Regions from separate parts of the Microbacterium sp. Leaf161 genome, predicted to be linked through region 1. Evidence: riboswitches for the same ligand, from Rfam matches in the RefSeq annotation. Region 1 holds a riboswitch; the other holds the start of a gene.
What was found. A riboswitch is a leader RNA that binds a small molecule or an ion and turns the genes downstream of it on or off. The one in region 1 is predicted to bind thiamine pyrophosphate.
Positions count from the first base shown of each region.

Region 2: it holds a riboswitch for thiamine pyrophosphate, as region 1 does, so the genes downstream of both, thiM (hydroxyethylthiazole kinase) here and ASF87_RS04520 (ECF transporter S component) in region 1, are expected to answer to the same signal.

Region 1 covers NZ_LMOW01000001.1:908,635-916,621, reverse strand. Annotated here, with positions in the region: gene ASF87_RS04535 (ABC transporter ATP-binding protein) at 1-794, shown strand, start outside; gene ASF87_RS04530 (ABC transporter ATP-binding protein) at 791-3,034, shown strand; gene ASF87_RS04525 (D-alanyl-D-alanine carboxypeptidase family protein) at 3,104-4,744, opposite strand; TPP riboswitch at 4,827-4,936, shown strand; gene ASF87_RS04520 (ECF transporter S component) at 4,930-5,586, shown strand; gene ASF87_RS04515 (ATP-binding cassette domain-containing protein) at 5,583-7,043, shown strand; gene ASF87_RS04510 (energy-coupling factor transporter transmembrane component T family protein) at 7,040-7,837, shown strand.
Region 2 covers NZ_LMOW01000001.1:10,373-18,359, forward strand. Annotated here, with positions in the region: gene argB (acetylglutamate kinase) at 1-421, opposite strand, end outside; gene argJ (bifunctional glutamate N-acetyltransferase/amino-acid acetyltransferase ArgJ) at 418-1,575, opposite strand; gene argC (N-acetyl-gamma-glutamyl-phosphate reductase) at 1,572-2,624, opposite strand; gene ASF87_RS00065 (bifunctional hydroxymethylpyrimidine kinase/phosphomethylpyrimidine kinase) at 2,869-5,019, opposite strand; gene thiM (hydroxyethylthiazole kinase) at 5,016-5,864, opposite strand; TPP riboswitch at 5,855-5,948, opposite strand; gene ASF87_RS00075 (NAD-dependent epimerase/dehydratase family protein) at 5,970-6,935, opposite strand; gene ASF87_RS00080 (DUF402 domain-containing protein) at 7,000-7,716, opposite strand; gene pheT (phenylalanine--tRNA ligase subunit beta) at 7,849-7,987, opposite strand, start outside.

The DNA of each region.
Region 1 (7,987 bases):
TCGACACGCAGTCGAGCATGGAGCGCCCGGCGAACGGCGTCACCGAGTTCCCGACGCCCGGCTCGGTCGCCTTCGACGACGTCGAGTTCACCTACCCCGGGGCCGACTCTCCCGTGCTCAAGGGCATCAGCTTCGCTGCAGAGCCCGGCGAGACCGTCGCGATCGTGGGGTCGACCGGTGCGGGCAAGACGACACTCGTGTCGTTGATCCCGCGACTCTTCGACGTCTCGGGCGGAGCCGTGTTCGTCGGCGGCACGGATGTCCGCGAGGCGGATGTCGAATCGCTGTGGGCGACGATCGGTCTCGTTCCGCAGCGCCCGTTCCTCTTCACCGGCACGGTGGCGTCGAACCTCCGCTACGGCAGAGAGGACGCGACCGACGAAGAGCTCTGGCATGCCCTCGAGATCGCACAGGGCCGCGACTTCGTCGAGGAGATGCCGCAGGGCCTCGAATCGCGCATCACACAGGGCGGCACGAACGTCTCGGGCGGACAGCGTCAGCGTCTGGCGATCGCCCGCGCGATCGTGCGTCAGCCGCAGATCCTGGTGTTCGACGACTCGTTCTCGGCTCTCGACCTCACCACCGACGCGCGATTGAGGCAGGCCCTATGGCGTGAGCTGCCGCACGTGACCAAGATCGTGGTCGCGCAGCGCGTCTCGTCCATCACCGATGCGAACCGCATCGTCGTGCTCGAAGGGGGCACCATGGTCGGCGTCGGCACGCACGAGGAGCTCCTCGAGACGAGCACCACGTACCGAGAGATCGTCGAATCGCAGCTGGGGGTGGACGCATGAGCGAGCAGAACACACCTCAGACCCGTCGCGGTCGCGCAGCCAAGGCCACGGCCGCGACCGCCGCGGTCGCACCCGAACTGACCGAAGAAGAGAAGTACGAAGCCGAGCTCGCCGAGAAGGCGCGCCAGGACGGCGGCGGCTGGGACAGCGTCGCACCCGGCAAGGCCGACAACTTCGGCCAGAGCTTCAGCCGGATGATCGGGTTGCTCAAGCCCTCGGCCGTGTGGTTCATCCTCGTGTCGATCGCCGGCGCCGTCGGCGTCGTGCTGACGGTCGCCGCGCCGAAGGTGCTCGGCGAGGCCACGAACCTCATCTACAAGGGCTTCATCTCGGTGCAGCTCGCGCAGGCGAACGGGGACTTCCCCGGGTTCCCCGCCGGCACCCCGCAGGACGATGTCGTCGCCGCGCTCCGCCAGGGCGGGCAGGACGACTTCGCCAACCAGGTCGAGGCTCTCGGCAGCTTCAGGGTCGGTGACGGTGTCGACTTCGACGCGCTGCGGTGGATCATCATCGCCGTGCTGGCGATCTACATCACCGCCGCCTTCCTCAGCTGGCTGCAGGGCTACGTGATCAACGTCATCATGGTCCGCACCATGTGGCGCCTTCGCGAAGCGGTCGAGGCGAAGATCAACCGCCTGCCCCTGTCGTACTTCGACAAGGTGCAGCGCGGAGACCTGATCTCCCGTGTGACCAACGACATCGATAACATCACGCAGACGATGCAGCAGTCGCTGTCCGGTGCGATCACGGCCGTGCTCACGGTCGTCGGCGTGCTCGTGCTGATGTTCTCGATCTCGTGGCAGCTCGCTCTCGTCGCGCTGATCGCGCTCCCGCTCATGGGTGTGATCTTCGGGGTCATCGGCCCTCGGTCACAGAAGGCCTTCGGCACCCAGTGGCGCAAGGTCGGTCGCCTGAACGCCCGCGTCGAAGAGGCTTTCTCCGGCCACGCGCTGGTCAAGGTCTTCGGTCGCGAGCAGGATGCACTCGAGAAGTTCAAGGCCGAGAACGAGGAGCTGTTCCAGGCGAGCTTCAAGGCGCAGTTCCTCTCCGGCATCATCATGCCGGCGATGACCTTCGTCGGCAGTCTCACCTACGTGGGCATCGCCGTGCTCGGCGGTCTCATGGTCGCGAGCGGGCAGCTGCGTCTCGGCGACGTGCAGGCGTTCATCCAGTACTCGCAGCAGTTCACGCAGCCGCTGTCGGAGCTCGGTGGAATGGCCGCGGTCGTGCAGTCGGGAACGGCGTCCGCCGAGCGGGTGTTCGAGCTGCTCGACACCGAAGAGCAGGAGGCCGACGCCGCAGATGCTCCGAAGCTCGCCGACGGCAAGGGCGTCGTGGAGTTCGAGAACGTCGCGTTCTCGTACACGCCCGAGCGTCCGCTCATCAGAGACCTCTCTTTCCGGGTCGAGCCCGGTCAGACGGTCGCGATCGTCGGTCCGACCGGAGCGGGCAAGACGACGCTCGTCAACCTGATCATGCGGTTCTACGAACTGAACGGTGGGCGGATCCTGCTCGACGGTCAGGACATCTCCGAGGTCACGCGTGAGCAGCTGCGCTCACGCACCGGCATGGTGCTGCAGGATCCGTGGCTGTTCGCCGGCAGCATCCGCGAGAACATCAGATACGGACGCTCCACGGCGACCGACGACGAGGTTCTCGAGGCGGCGAAGGCGACGTATGTCGATCGCTTCGTGCGCTCCCTCCCCGAGGGCTACGACACGGTGCTCGACGAGGACGCATCGAACGTCTCGGCGGGTGAGCGCCAGCTGATCACGATCGCGCGAGCGTTCGTCGCTCAGCCGTCGATCCTGATCCTCGACGAGGCCACGTCGGCGGTCGACACCCGCACCGAGGTTCTGCTCCAGCACGCGATGGCGGCGCTGCGACAGGGACGCACCTCGTTCGTGATCGCTCACCGACTGTCGACGATCCGCGACGCCGACCTCATCCTCGTGATGGAACACGGTGACATCGTCGAGAAGGGCACGCACGACGAGCTCATCACGGCGCAGGGTGCGTACTGGCGTCTCTACCAGTCGCAGTTCGAGCAGGCGGCCACCGACATCGACGCAGAGGACGCGCTCACGGGCTCGACCCCTGTCGTCGTCAGCGGCGACGCCGAAGAAGCTGCTGCGGCGGCACAGGTCGGGGTCTCGGTGGGGGCGCAGGTTCCTGCCGCCGAAGCCGCTGCGGCACAGTCCGTCGTCGAACGCTCGGACGACGGGGGCCAGAAGGGCTGATCCGCACGACGGCCGAGAAGCAGAATGCCCCGACTCCCGTTCATCCGGGGGCGGGGCATTCTGATGTCGTCAGCGCTGCGCTTCGGTGATGCCGAGGAGTTCGAGCGGATGGGTCAGGCGCCACCACGGGCTCGGGGCATCGACGTCATCGGCGAGCGACAACGACGTCGTCACCGTGTTCAACGGTCCTGAGCTCGTCAAGGTGCCGACCTCGTCGCCCGACTCGCGGTTGTCGCCGAGGGAGAAGTCGGTCGAGGCCTCGGCCATCGCGCCGTTCCACAGCACGATGTCGGCATCGGCATCCGTCACCACATCAGCGGTCGCGCCCCACGGCGTCGTGACCGTGCCGACGACGGTGCCGGCCGCGACAGCGGGAGCCTGCTGCTCCAATGCCGTCTCGACCTGCGAGAACAGCGAACGGGTCTGGGCGAGGCGCTGCTCATCGTCGGCCTGCCCGAGAACCGACGCATAGAGGTGCACGGTCGTGTCGTCGAGCGTGATGACCTTCGCGGTCAACAGGTTCCAACTGTCGCCGAGCGTGCCGGTCTTGACTCCGACCACGCCAGGATCCGCCAGCATCCCGTTCGTGTTCACCACTGTGCCGGCGCCCGGAAGATCGACAGACGGAGTGCCGACGATGCCGGCGAACACGGGGTTCTGCATCGCCAGTTCGGCCAGTGCGACGAGCGACTCAGGCGTGGCCGTGTTGCGGGCGTCGAATCCCGATGGGGTCACGATCGTGATGCTGTCGAGGCCACGGTCGCGCAGCCACACCTCCGCCGCAGCGGTGAACGCCGAGGGGGAGCCCCAGATCTCCTGAGAGAGGCGGTCGATGTAGTTGTTCGCCGAACCGAGCAGCGTTCCCTGCAGGAGCTGGAACTCGGTGAGAGTGCCGCCCACGGGCACGTCGAGCGCCGACTGGTCGGAGCGGCGGTAGTCCCAGTACGCCAGGTTGTCCGCCCGCGTGAACGAGAACTCCGGGCCCTGCTCGCCCACGGCGAGAGGCATCCGATCGAGCACCATCAGACTCGAGACCACTTTGGTGACGCTCGCGATCGCCGCCGCATCGAGCGATGACGACGTCGTGCCGATGCCGCCGATTCCCACGGCGGCGCTTCCCTGGGTGGGCCAGGTGATGGCGGCTGTGGGCGCGGCGACCGTGGAGAGCTCCACTGCCTGCACGGTCGGCGCCACCTCGTGCAACGGCCACAGCATGGCCGACCCGACATAGGTGCCGAGCAATCCGACGAGAACGCCGAGCGGGACCAGCACGCCGGGGCGGGTGATCGCCGGGCGCAGATGGGCTCCGGTCAGAAGTGCGCCGCCGCTCGCGGCGGGAGGCGTGTCATCGAGCGCCTCGGTCGCCGGGTGCCGCGCGACTTCGACCGCGTCGACCCACGTCAGGGGCGTCCCACCGCTGGCGCCCTCTGCCCACTGGGCGTGGGGAGTCGTCTCGGGAGCCTCGAGAGCCGCCTCGAGAGCGATGAGCCCGGGTGCGTCGTCATCCGCATCTGATCTGGGTGCCGCATCCGTCGTGCCGGCCGACGAGACGTCGGCATCAGGAAGCGCCGCAGGCGAACCGGCGGGCTCCGACGAGTCAGCCGTGGCACCGGCAGGCGCTGACGCATGAGGCGCTGTCGCATCGGGCGTCGACGCATCGCCCGCAGGAACGGCGGAGGCGGTGGCCTCGGCGGAGTCAGGAGCGGTCACCTCCTCACGGTACCGAACTCGCGCAGGGATCAGTGTCGCTGCAACAAGAGCAGACGTGAGTGTCGTCACTGGGTAAGATCGTCAGAACAACCACGGGAGTCCGGCGAGCCGGGCTGAGAGGGAGCGAATCGCGCTTCGACCGTCGAACCTGATCTGGGTAATGCCAGCGCAGGGAGGAGTCACTGATGAGTACATCCACGCCCGGATCCACCACGGAATCCGCAGCCGTCTCGCGCGCCTCGAAGGGCCTCGGTCGCCCTGAGCTCTGGCGCTGGCGGGTCGTCGACATCGTCGTCGCCAGCGTCATCGCCGTCGCGTGCGCGCTGATCTTCCTGCTCTGGAACGTCGGCTACGAGGTGCCCAGCAGCATCCTGAAGCCGCTGCTCCCCGGCGTGCAGGGCCTGCTCGCCGGCCCCTGGCTCATCGCCGGTGTGCTGGGCGCGCTGATCATCCGCAAGCCGGGCGCCGCGCTCTACACCGAGCTGGTCGCCGCGATCATCTCGGCCCTCGTCGGCAACGCCTGGGGTCCGCTGACCATCGTCTCGGGCCTCGTGCAGGGTCTCGGTGCCGAGCTGATCTTCCTCGTGTTCCTCTACGGCGTCTGGCGTCTGCCTGTCGCGATGCTGGCGGGTGCCGGAGCCGGACTCGCGTGCGGCATCAACGACCGCATCCTCTGGTACGCCGGGGCAGACACGCTCTTCACCACCGTCTACATCGTCTCGACCACCATCTCGGGTGCGGTGATCGCCGGACTCGGCGCGTGGCTGATCGCCCGAGGACTCGCGGCGACGGGAGCCCTCAGCCGGTTCGCCGCCGGCCGCGAGGTCACCGCACGGGTGTGAGCTCGCCCACGACGCCCGCCACCCTCGAAGCCCACGGCTGGGGGTGGCGGTACGCGACTCGACTGCGGTGGGCGGTGCGCGACGTGGATCTGCGGATCGAACCGGGCGAGCGGGTGCTGCTGCTGGGGGCTTCGGGCTCGGGCAAGTCGACCCTGCTGCAGGGATTCGGCGGGGTGCTCGGAGGGGCGGACGAGGGCGAGACGCGCGGAGGGCTGCTCGTCGACGGCGTGCCGCCTACCGAGGCGCGCGGCCGGGTCGGCATGGTGCTGCAGGACCCCGACACGCAGACGATCCTCGCCAGGGTCGGCGACGACGTGGCGTTCGGCTGCGAGAACCTCGGTGTCCCCCGCGAGGAGATCTGGCAGCGGGTGCGCGCGGCGCTGGACGCCGTCGAGCTCGATGTCGCACTCGATCGATCGACGGCCGCGCTGTCGGGCGGTCAGAAGCAGCGTCTCGCGCTCGCCGGCGTGCTGGCGATGCGACCGGGCGCGATCCTGCTCGACGAGCCGACCGCGAACCTCGACCCCGGGGGAGTGCAGGACGTGCGGGATGCCGTCGCCGCCGCCCTCGATGCAACGGGCGCCACCCTCGTGGTGATCGAGCATCGCATCGACGTCTGGCTGCCGCTCGTCACGCGGGTGATCGTGCTCGGCGCCGAGCCGGAGGGCACGGTCGTCCTCGCCGACGGGAGCCCTGAGCAGGTGCTCGGCGCGCGAGGGGCAGAGCTCGCGGCATCCGGTGTGTGGGTTCCCGGCCACCCGCCCGCCGTTCCGCCCGCGCCGGCGCACCAGCCGGGGGAGACCCTCCTCGAAGCGCGCGGCCTCACGGTCGCTCGGCGACGGGGGCTCGCGGTCGCCGGGCCGTTCGATGTCGAGGTTCGCGCGGGCGAGGTGCTCGGAGTCACCGGCGCGAACGGCGCAGGAAAGTCGACGCTCGGACTCACGCTCGCAGGGCTCATCCCCGCCGAGGACGGCCGGGTCGCGGCTCTGCCCGCGCTCGCCGCCGGAGAGAAGCCCGACCCCATCCGCTGGTCGTCGCGCGCGCTGCTCACCCGCATCGCATCGGTCATGCAGACTCCCGAGCACCAGCTGCTCGCGAAGACCGTGCGCGACGAGCTATCGGTCGGCCCCCGGGCTCTGAAACTCTCCGAGCCCGAGATCACCGCTCGTGTCGACGACCTCCTCGAACGACTGCGGCTCACCTCGCTCTCCGGAGCCAACCCGTACACGTTGTCCGGCGGGGAGAAGCGGCGGCTCACGGTCGCCGCGGCCCTCGCCACCCGGCCGCGGATGCTGGTGCTCGACGAACCCACCTTCGGGCAGGACGCCACGACCTGGGCCGAACTCGTCGGCCTGATCGCACGCCTGCGTGACGAGGGCACGGCGATCGTGGCGATCAGCCATGACGAGGCCGTGCTGGAGGCCCTGCATGCGCGGCGCCTGGAGGTCGGCCGATGATCGACCCGCTGACCGCCCGCATCGAAAGACCGGGGCCGATCGCCCCTCGCTCAGCCCTCGCGAAGCTCACCGCGGCGCTGTTGATCGCGCTGCCGCTCGTGCTGACGATCGACGTCGTCTCGGCATCCGTCGCCCTGCTGCTCGAGATCCCGCTGCTTGTTCTCGCCGGCCTGCGGGCCAAGGAGTTCTGGACCCGCACCGCCGTGCTGTGGATCGCAGCGCCGCTGAGCGCGGTCACCATCGCGCTCTACGGCGCGACCAGCGGAACGGTGCACTTCGAGTGGCTGGTCATGCGCGTCAGCGACGGGTCGCTCGCCCTCGCCGCAGCGACCGCCGTGCGCGTTCTCGCGATCGGGCTGCCGGCCGTGGTGCTCTTCGTCACGGTAGATCCCACCGATCTCGCCGACGACCTGGCGCAGCGGGTGAAGCTGCCGGCGCGGTTCGTCGTCGGCGCGCTTGCGGGCATGCGGATGCTGGGCCTGCTCGCCGATGACTGGCGCGCACTGGCACTCGCGCGGAGGGCTCGCGGCGTGGCCGACGAAGGGCGGGTTCGCCGAGCTTTCGGCATGGCCTTCGCGCTGTTCGTGCTGGCCATCCGGCGCGGATCCTCCCTGGCCACCGCGATGGAAGCCCGTGGCTTCGGCGGCACAGCGACCCGCTCGTGGGCGAGGGAGTCGAGGTGGGATCGGCGGGACACGGTACTGGTCGTCGTCGCGGCGGTGATCCCGGTGGTGGCGATCGCCGTGGCTGTGCTCACCGGTGCGTGGAACTTCATCCTCGGCCCGACCGCCTGAGGCGCACGAACGAGACAGACCCGCAGCATCCACTCAGCTTTCTCATAGCTGGAATGCCGATGTATTCGCTAGCATCGAGTGAACCCAAGGGGAGTACTCCACCACGGGCGGCTCGTCATTACGGATGTCCCTGCATCCCGGGTCCCCGGT
Region 2 (7,987 bases), 900 kb from region 1:
GCCCGCCGAACAGCCCCGCATCTTCACCGCTGAGCCCGGTGGCGATCGGGCCGTGCGAATTGATCTTCGACACGAGCTGCGGGTTCACCTGGCCGGTGAGCACCATGCGTACCACGCTGATCGCTTCGGTGTTGGTGACCCGGTAGCCGCCCTTGAACTCGCTCGGGATCTCGAGGCGCTGCAGCATGTCGGAGATCTGGGGCCCACCGCCATGCACGACCACCGGCAGCACGCCGACGTACCTCAGATACGCGATGTCCTGCGCGAACGCCTCCTGCAGCTCGTCCGAGACCATCGCATTGCCGCCGTACTTCACGACGACGATCTGGTCGCGGAACTTCTTCAGCCACGGGAGCGACTCGATGAGCGTCGCGGCCTTGACGGCGGCGACGTCAGGCGTGGTGTCCTGGATGTCGGTCATGAGGCGTAGGCGCTGTTCTCGTGCACGTAGTCGTGGGTCAGGTCGTTGGTGAGGATCGTCGCAGTGGCCTCGCCGACTTTGAGGTCGATCACGAGGTGCGTGGCGCGAGGGGTGAGGTCGACCTCTTCGCGCGGACGGTCGGGGCCGCCCTCGCTGCACACGCGGACGCCGTTCATCCAGACGTCGACGTCGTACGGGTCGAACTGCGCGTTGGTCGTGCCGATCGCGGCGAGCACCCGACCCCAGTTGGGGTCGTTGCCGAAGATCGCGGCCTTGAAGAGGTTGTTGCGGGCGACCGAGCGGCCGACCTCGACGGCCTCCCCCTCGCTGGCGGCGTGCCGCACCTCGATGGTGATGTCGTGACTCGCGCCCTCGGCATCGCCCTGCAGCTTGACCGCGAGTTCCAGGCAGAGCTCGGCGAGGGCAGCCGAGAAGTGCTTGAGGTCGGGGGTCACCCCGGAGGCACCGTTGGCGAGCAGCGTGACCTGGTCGTTGGTCGACATGCAGCCGTCGGAGTCGAGGCGGTCGAACGTCGTGCCGGTCGCGAATCGCAGCGCCGCGTCGGCCTCGAGAGGTTCGAGCACGGCATCCGTTGTGATGACGACGAGCATCGTCGCGAGGCCCGGGGCGAGCATGCCCGCGCCCTTCGCCATGCCGCCGATCGTCCAGCCGTCCCGGCTCACGACAGCGGTCTTCGAGACGCTGTCGGTGGTCATGATGGCCTCCGCCGCGACGTCGCCGCCGTCGGCCGACAGCTCGGCGATCGCCTGTTCGGTGCCCGCGAGCACCTTGCCGCGGAAGACCTCGTCTCCGACCCCGATGAGACCCGTCGAGCAGACGAGGACGTCGCCGGCGCTGACGCCGAGCAGCTCCGCCGCTTTCTCGGCGGTCTGGTGCGTCGTCTGGAAACCGAAGCTGCCGGTGAAGCAGTTCGCTCCGCCCGAGTTGAGCACGACGGCCTCGACCACGCGATCGGCGACGGCCTGCTGCGACCAGATGATCGGGTTGGCCTTGGCGCGGTTGCTCGTGAACACGGCGGCGCCGACCTTGCGCGGGCCGCGGTTGACGACCACTGCGACATCGGGCTTGCCGGTCGACTTGAGGCCGGCGGCGACTCCGGCCGCCTCGAATCCTGCGGGGGCGGTGACGCTCACGGTGCGACTCCGTTCACTGAGAGGGCGCGGGACTCGGGAAGTCCCAACGCGAGGTTCATGGACTGGATGGCAGCGCCTGCGGTGCCCTTGACGAGGTTGTCGACCGCGGCGACCACCGTCACGCGGTTCGCAGCACGGTCGATCGCGAGGCCGATGAGTGCGGTGTTCGCGCCGAGGACATCGGCCGTGCGCGGGAACTGCCCCTCGGGCAGCAGCTGCACGAACGTCTCGTCACCGTAGGCGTCCTCCCAGGCGGCGCGGATCTCCGCGTTACTGACGTCACCGGCGATCGGCGCGGTCGAAGTGGCGAGGATTCCCCGCGACATCGGAACGAGCACAGGGGTGAAGGAGATGCGGATGCCGTCGGCGGCAGCACCGGATGCCGCGGCGAGCGCCTGGCGGATCTCGGGGATGTGCCGGTGGGTGCCGCCGACCGCATAGGGATTGGCGCTGCCGAGGATCTCACTGGCGAGCAGATTGGTCTTGAGGCTCTTCCCCGCACCCGAGGGGCCGACGGCGAGCACCGAGACGATGTCTCCCGCGTCGATCACTCCCGCTGCGACGCCGGGAGCGAGACTCAGACTCACCGTGGATGCGTTGCATCCGGGGGCGGCGATCCGCTTCGCATCGCGCAGCGTCTCGCGCTGCTTGATGCCGTCGACGAGCAGCTCGGGGACCCCGTAGGCCCAGGGTTCGTGGAAGTCGCCGCCGTAGAACGCATCCCAGGACGCCTGCGAGGTGAGGCGATGGTCGGCCCCGGCGTCGATCACCAGCGGGGTGTCGCCGAGCGCGTCCGTGTACTGACCCGACTGACCGTGCGGCAGAGCGAGGAACACGATGTCGTGACCTGCGAGCGTCTCGGGTGTGGTGTCCTGCAGAGTGAGGTGAGCGAGAGACCGCAGGTGCGGCTGATGCTGCACGAGCGGCTGACCGGCGTTCGAGTGAGCCGTCACGGTGCGGATCTCGATGTCGGGATGAGACGCGAGGAGGCGCAGGATCTCGCCGCCCGCGTAGCCGGATGCGCCGGAGACGGCGACGGAGTACGTCATGCTTCTACCTTAACGGTCGGACCCCTCGGCGAACGCGGGGTGCAGTGTCGGGAACCGGGGCGGCGACACCGGCACTCGACCGCCGTGCGTACGCAGGCAGAAGCGCAGGGTCGCCTAGAGTCGGCGGCCGCTGCGGCGTCGGCGCACCGCGATGGCGCTCGGAGCGAGCGTCAGAGTTGCGGTGGCGGCCGAAGGCATGTCGCGACGATAGCGCGCTCGTCGCGGCATGCGCAAATCCGGTCCGTCATCCAGCAGGCACGTGGAGCGCTGGCGCCGCGAAGAACGCGAGCTCGTGGGCGCTCGAGACCTCGAACGCTCGGAGCATCCGTCGACGCCGCGGGGCATCCGACTGCGCCGCCGCGTCCATCACGTAGCCCACCGCCTGCTCTGTCGCCGCCTCGAAGGCCGGATCGGCGTAGGTCGCGAGCCACGACGCATAGGGATGCTGCGGATCGCGTGCGTACTCGCCGAACGCCCCCGCGTGCAGACGCGTCCCGAGATCGGTGTAGAGCCAGAAGCAGGGAAGCAGGGCGGCGATGAGCTCTGCGTAGTCTGCGCCGAAGGCGACGGATCGCAGATGGTCGAGGTACGCGACGGTCGCGGGGGCCGGATCAGCGGCGAAAGTCTCCGCCTCCACGCCCGCACCGGGGGTCAGCCACGACGCGTGGAGTTCGAGTTCTCCGGCGATCGCCCCGTGCGCCGACTCCGCCCAGAACGCCTGCTCGTGCGGTGTCGGTGCGAGCCGAGACGCCTCGGCGAGGACCCTCGCGTACTCCCGGAGGTAGAGCGCGTCCTGGCGAAGGTAGAACAGGAACCACTCGCGGTCGAGTGTCCCGTCGGCGAGAGCGCCGACGAAGGGCAGCTCGTCGATATCTGCCCGCAGGTGCGCGATCCGCTCCCACCACTGATCGCGGATGTGCGCCCGGTCGGGGGTGGTCTCGAGTCCGCCACGTCGCCAGAGGCCGCCGAAGTGGTTGATCGGCCCGTGTCCTCGTCCGACGTGGAGCGCATCGCTCTCCGTCAGAGACTCACGCAGCCACGAACGGGCCGAGGCGACCGCGTCGGTGAGGGACTCGCCCCTGGCGAGGCGGGTGGCGAGGGCGGACGAGAGGGAGCACCCGGTGCCATGCGTGTTGCGGGTCGCGATGCGCGCGCCCGGATACCCCCGACTCACTCCGTCGGCAGCGTCGATCACCGCGTCGGGAACGTCGTCGCCGTCGAGATGCCCTCCCTTCACGAGCACCGCCGCGCCCACACGGTCGGAGAGCGCAGCTGCCGCCGCGAGCGCGTCATCCCACCCGTCGATCGGATGGTCGGCCAGCGCGGCGAGCTCGGCGAGGTTGGGCGTCACGACATGCGCGCGCTCGAGGAGTCCGCGCAGCGCGACCTCGGCCTCCCGGTCGAGAAGCCGGTCGCCACTGGTCGCGACCATCACCGGGTCGAGCACGATGATCGGCGGCCGCATGGCATCGAGCCAGTCGGAGACCGCACGGATCACGTCGGCATTCGCCAGCATGCCGATCTTCACCGCATCGATGACGATGTCGTCTGAGATCGCATCGAGCTGCTCCCGCAGGAACTCCGCGGGCGGCACATGCACCGCCCGCACGCCCACGGTGTTCTGAGCGGTGAGTGCGGTCAGAGCCGCCATGCCGTACCCGCCGTTCGCGGCGATGGACTTGAGGTCGGCTTGGATTCCCGCGCCGCCCGATGGATCGCTGCCCGCGATGCTGAGCACCCGCGGCGTGCCTGACGCTCGCCACCGCCGGAGGAAACTCTGCGCCGTCTGCTTCGGATCGACCGCGGCGCAGATGGCCGAGACCACCGCGAGGCCGGCCGCGCCCGCGTCGCGGAGTCGCTCTGTGTCATCGATGTCCACGCCGCCGATGGCCACGCAGGGCACGGCGGACGTCTCGATGAGCGACCGGAAGCCGTCGATGCCCAAAACCGGCGGATGGTCGGGCTTGGTGTCGGTGGGGCGGATCACACCGACGCCGAGGTAGTCGACCACGCCCGCGGGCAGAGCCGCCACCGTCTCGAAGTGGTCGGGTGTGTTCGCCGTCAACCCGATGATCGCCTCGGCACCCAGTCGCTCGCGCGCCCGCAGTACCGACGCATCGCCCTGACCGAGATGCACGCCGTCGACGCGAGCTCCCCGAGCGCGAGCGACGAGCGCCGCATCGACCCGGTCGTTCACCAGGAGGATCGCACGGCCGGCGATCACGCGCGACAGCTCGACCAGCTGATCGGCGGTCTCGGCATCCGTCGCGATCTTGTCGCGCAGCTGCACGATGCGCACTCCCCCGTCGACAGCGAGGCGCACGGTCTCGACGACACCCCGCTCACCGCAGAGGCCCGGATCCGTGACGAGGTAGAGCGAGAGGTCGGCGATCACAGCGCGCTCTCCTGAACGCGCGCGGAGGCCACCAGGTCAGCCGGCTGCACGGCGGCGAGCGCGTCGAGCAGAGCGACAGCGAAGGTGCCGGGGCCCGAGGCGTGCACCGCGGCCCTCTCGGCGGCGATCGTGTAGACGAGGCTCGCCGACGCCACCGCCGTGAGCGGATCGGCAGAGGTCGAGCGCGCCGCGCCGAGGAACGCGGCCATGACCGCGCCCAGCGCGCACCCGCCGCCGGTGACCCGGGTGAGCAGCTCGTGACCGTTCGCGATGCGCAGCAGACGGACGCCATCGGTCACCAGGTCGACCGGTCCAGACACCGCGACCACAGAGCCATGACGCGCGGCGAGTGAGAGCGCTGCCTCTGCCGCATCGTCTGTCGTGTCTGTCGCGTCCACACCCCGGCCGCCTGCGCTGAGTCCGGCGAGCGCGAGGATCTCGGATGCGTTCCCCCTGATCGCCGTGGGGCGCGAGGCGATCAGCTCGTGGGCGAGGGCTGTGCGCACCGGGAGTGCGCCGATCGCGACGGGATCCAGCACCCACGGAGCGCCCGCGGCGACGGCACCGGCCGCGGCTTCGAGGCTCGCCGCCCGCTGCTCGGGGGTCGGCGTTCCGAGGTTGATCAGGACGCCGGACGCCACCCCGGCGAACATTCCTGCTTCGTCGACGATGTCGACCATCGCCGGTGCCGCGCCGAGGGCGAGCAGCACGTTGGCGGTGAACCCCGTGACGACGCTGTTGGTGATGCAGTGGGTCAGAGGTGGACTCTCGCGCAGCTCGGACAGGAGCTCTCCGGCCGTGGCAGCCAGGGTCGATTCGGATTCAGGACGCAGACGATCGCTCAATGCGACATCCCTTCGCTAGTACGAACTAGATCAGGTTCGACGGGTCTGTTCTCAGCCGCGGATGCGGCACCCCGTGTCACTGCTCGCAGTCTAGCGAGCGCGCCGTCAGCGCAGGAGCTGGATCAGCGCGAGTTCGTCTGTCCGGGTCAGACCTGCCCGCCGCTCGCGATCGACACCGCGTTCCTGCTCGTCTTCGACCACCGCGGCGATGGTCTCGTCGAGCGGGCGCAGCTCTCCCCCGGCCGCACGGTAACGCGCGTTCGACCTCGTCATGAATCCGGTCATGTCGCTCGGGAGCCACAGCGGCAGCGATCGCTTGCCCGCCCAGTACTCCACCTCATTCGCCACGAGCCAGTCGTCGGTGGCCGTGACGGTGTCTCCTCGGTGACCCACGTGCCTGCGCACCGCCTCGATGACCTCGGCCATCGGGTGCCGGTCGCCGGTCGCGTTGATCACTCCGGTCGCGGTCGTCGTGCTGATGAACTCCGACAGGTCATCGACATCGATCACCTGCACGTCGCGCCCGTCTGCACGGGGCAGCAGCACGGGTTCGTCGTGAGCGCGCAGGAACGCCGCAGCCCAGTATCCGAAGCGGTCGCTCGGGTCGCCCTTCCCGACGATCAGCCCCGGGCGCACGATCAGCGTTCGGTCGCCGAGCGTGCGAACCGCGTTCTCGGCGGCGACCTTCTGCGCGCCGTACTCGTACTCATCGCCGGCGCCGGCCGGCTGATGCAACGGCGCGGACTCATCCGCCCCGACCGTCTCATCATCGGAGTATGCAGACACCGACGAGACGTACGTCCAGCGGGCGGCTCGATCCCCGAGCGCCTCGACCGCCGCCGCCACGTGCGCCGCATTCGAGGAGACGTCGATCACGTGATCCCAATCGCGACCGCGGACGGCGTCATAGGCGTCGGCGTCGTCACGATCGGCCAGAACCAGGCTCGCACCCTCCGGGGACGGTCGACCTCCTCGCGCGAGGCACATCACCGCCGCCCCGTTCACCAGCATGCGTCTGGCGATCCGACCGGACAGCCAGCCGGTCCCGCCGAGAATCAGAGCGTCAGTCATGGACCCATGCCACCATCTCCGCCGTGCGAGGGGAAGTGTCTTCCGCTCACGGCGGATGCCGGGTTCACCGCGGACGGAGGTCTGACAGCCCCGTGAGCTCCGGGACGGTCCAGGAGGGATCCGGCCGCCAATCGCGCCAGTCCGCGGCGAACGGCCAGTCACCGTCGCGGTACGACGCGATCGCCGCGTCGGCGTGCCGCTCGATCTGCGCCGCCTGCTCGGATGTGAGACGGCCCTGCTCGACGGCCGCGATCAGCTCATCCTCATCCTTCAGATGCACCCGGCCGTCCGGCTCGATCTCGACATCGAGGATGTGGTCCGACGAGTAGGTGTCGCGGTCGGTGCGCAGGTGCGCGTTCTCGAGGTTTACGTACCAGCCGGCGAACTGCCACTCCGCCCCGCTCACATCGCTCCAGAAGAGCCACACCGACCACGCGGCGCCTGCGGGGGCGATCCGCAGGATGCCGTTGCCCCACCACTCCTCCACGATCCGCGTCCGCGGGTCCAGCCATCGCCGCTCGAGCGGAACCGTTCGGATCCGCTCGCCTTCCGGAGTGCCCTGCCCCTCCTGCAGCGTGCCCGGAGCGAGCCAGGCGACGAGGCCCCGCTCGTCGTCGCGGACGACTCGCATGGGTGTGATCGTCGACGCATCTCCGGGCTGCCACCCCGGCTTCCGGTAGTGCCAGGAGATCTGATCGCCCGGGTCGAGGAAGGGCGCCTCGCCCATCGGTCGGACGCCATCGGGAACCGCCGCAGGCGTGCTGTGGGGAAGGATGCTCATCACGACACGCTACCTCGCGGGAAAGCCAGGTTCAGGTCGGCTCGGCGGTGGCGGTCACTTCCACATCTGACGCCTCGATCGCTGCGTGGCGGACTGCATCCCGTACTGGAATGCAGTCCGCGCAGTGCTGAGTCAGTCGCGCAGCGTCGCGCCGAAGCGCTCGGCCGTGACAGCGACGCCCGCGAGCTTCGCCTCGGTCGCCTCGGCCGCGGTGAGCGTGCGATCGTCCGCGCGGAATCGCAGAGCGAAGGTGAGACTCTTCTGCCCTTCC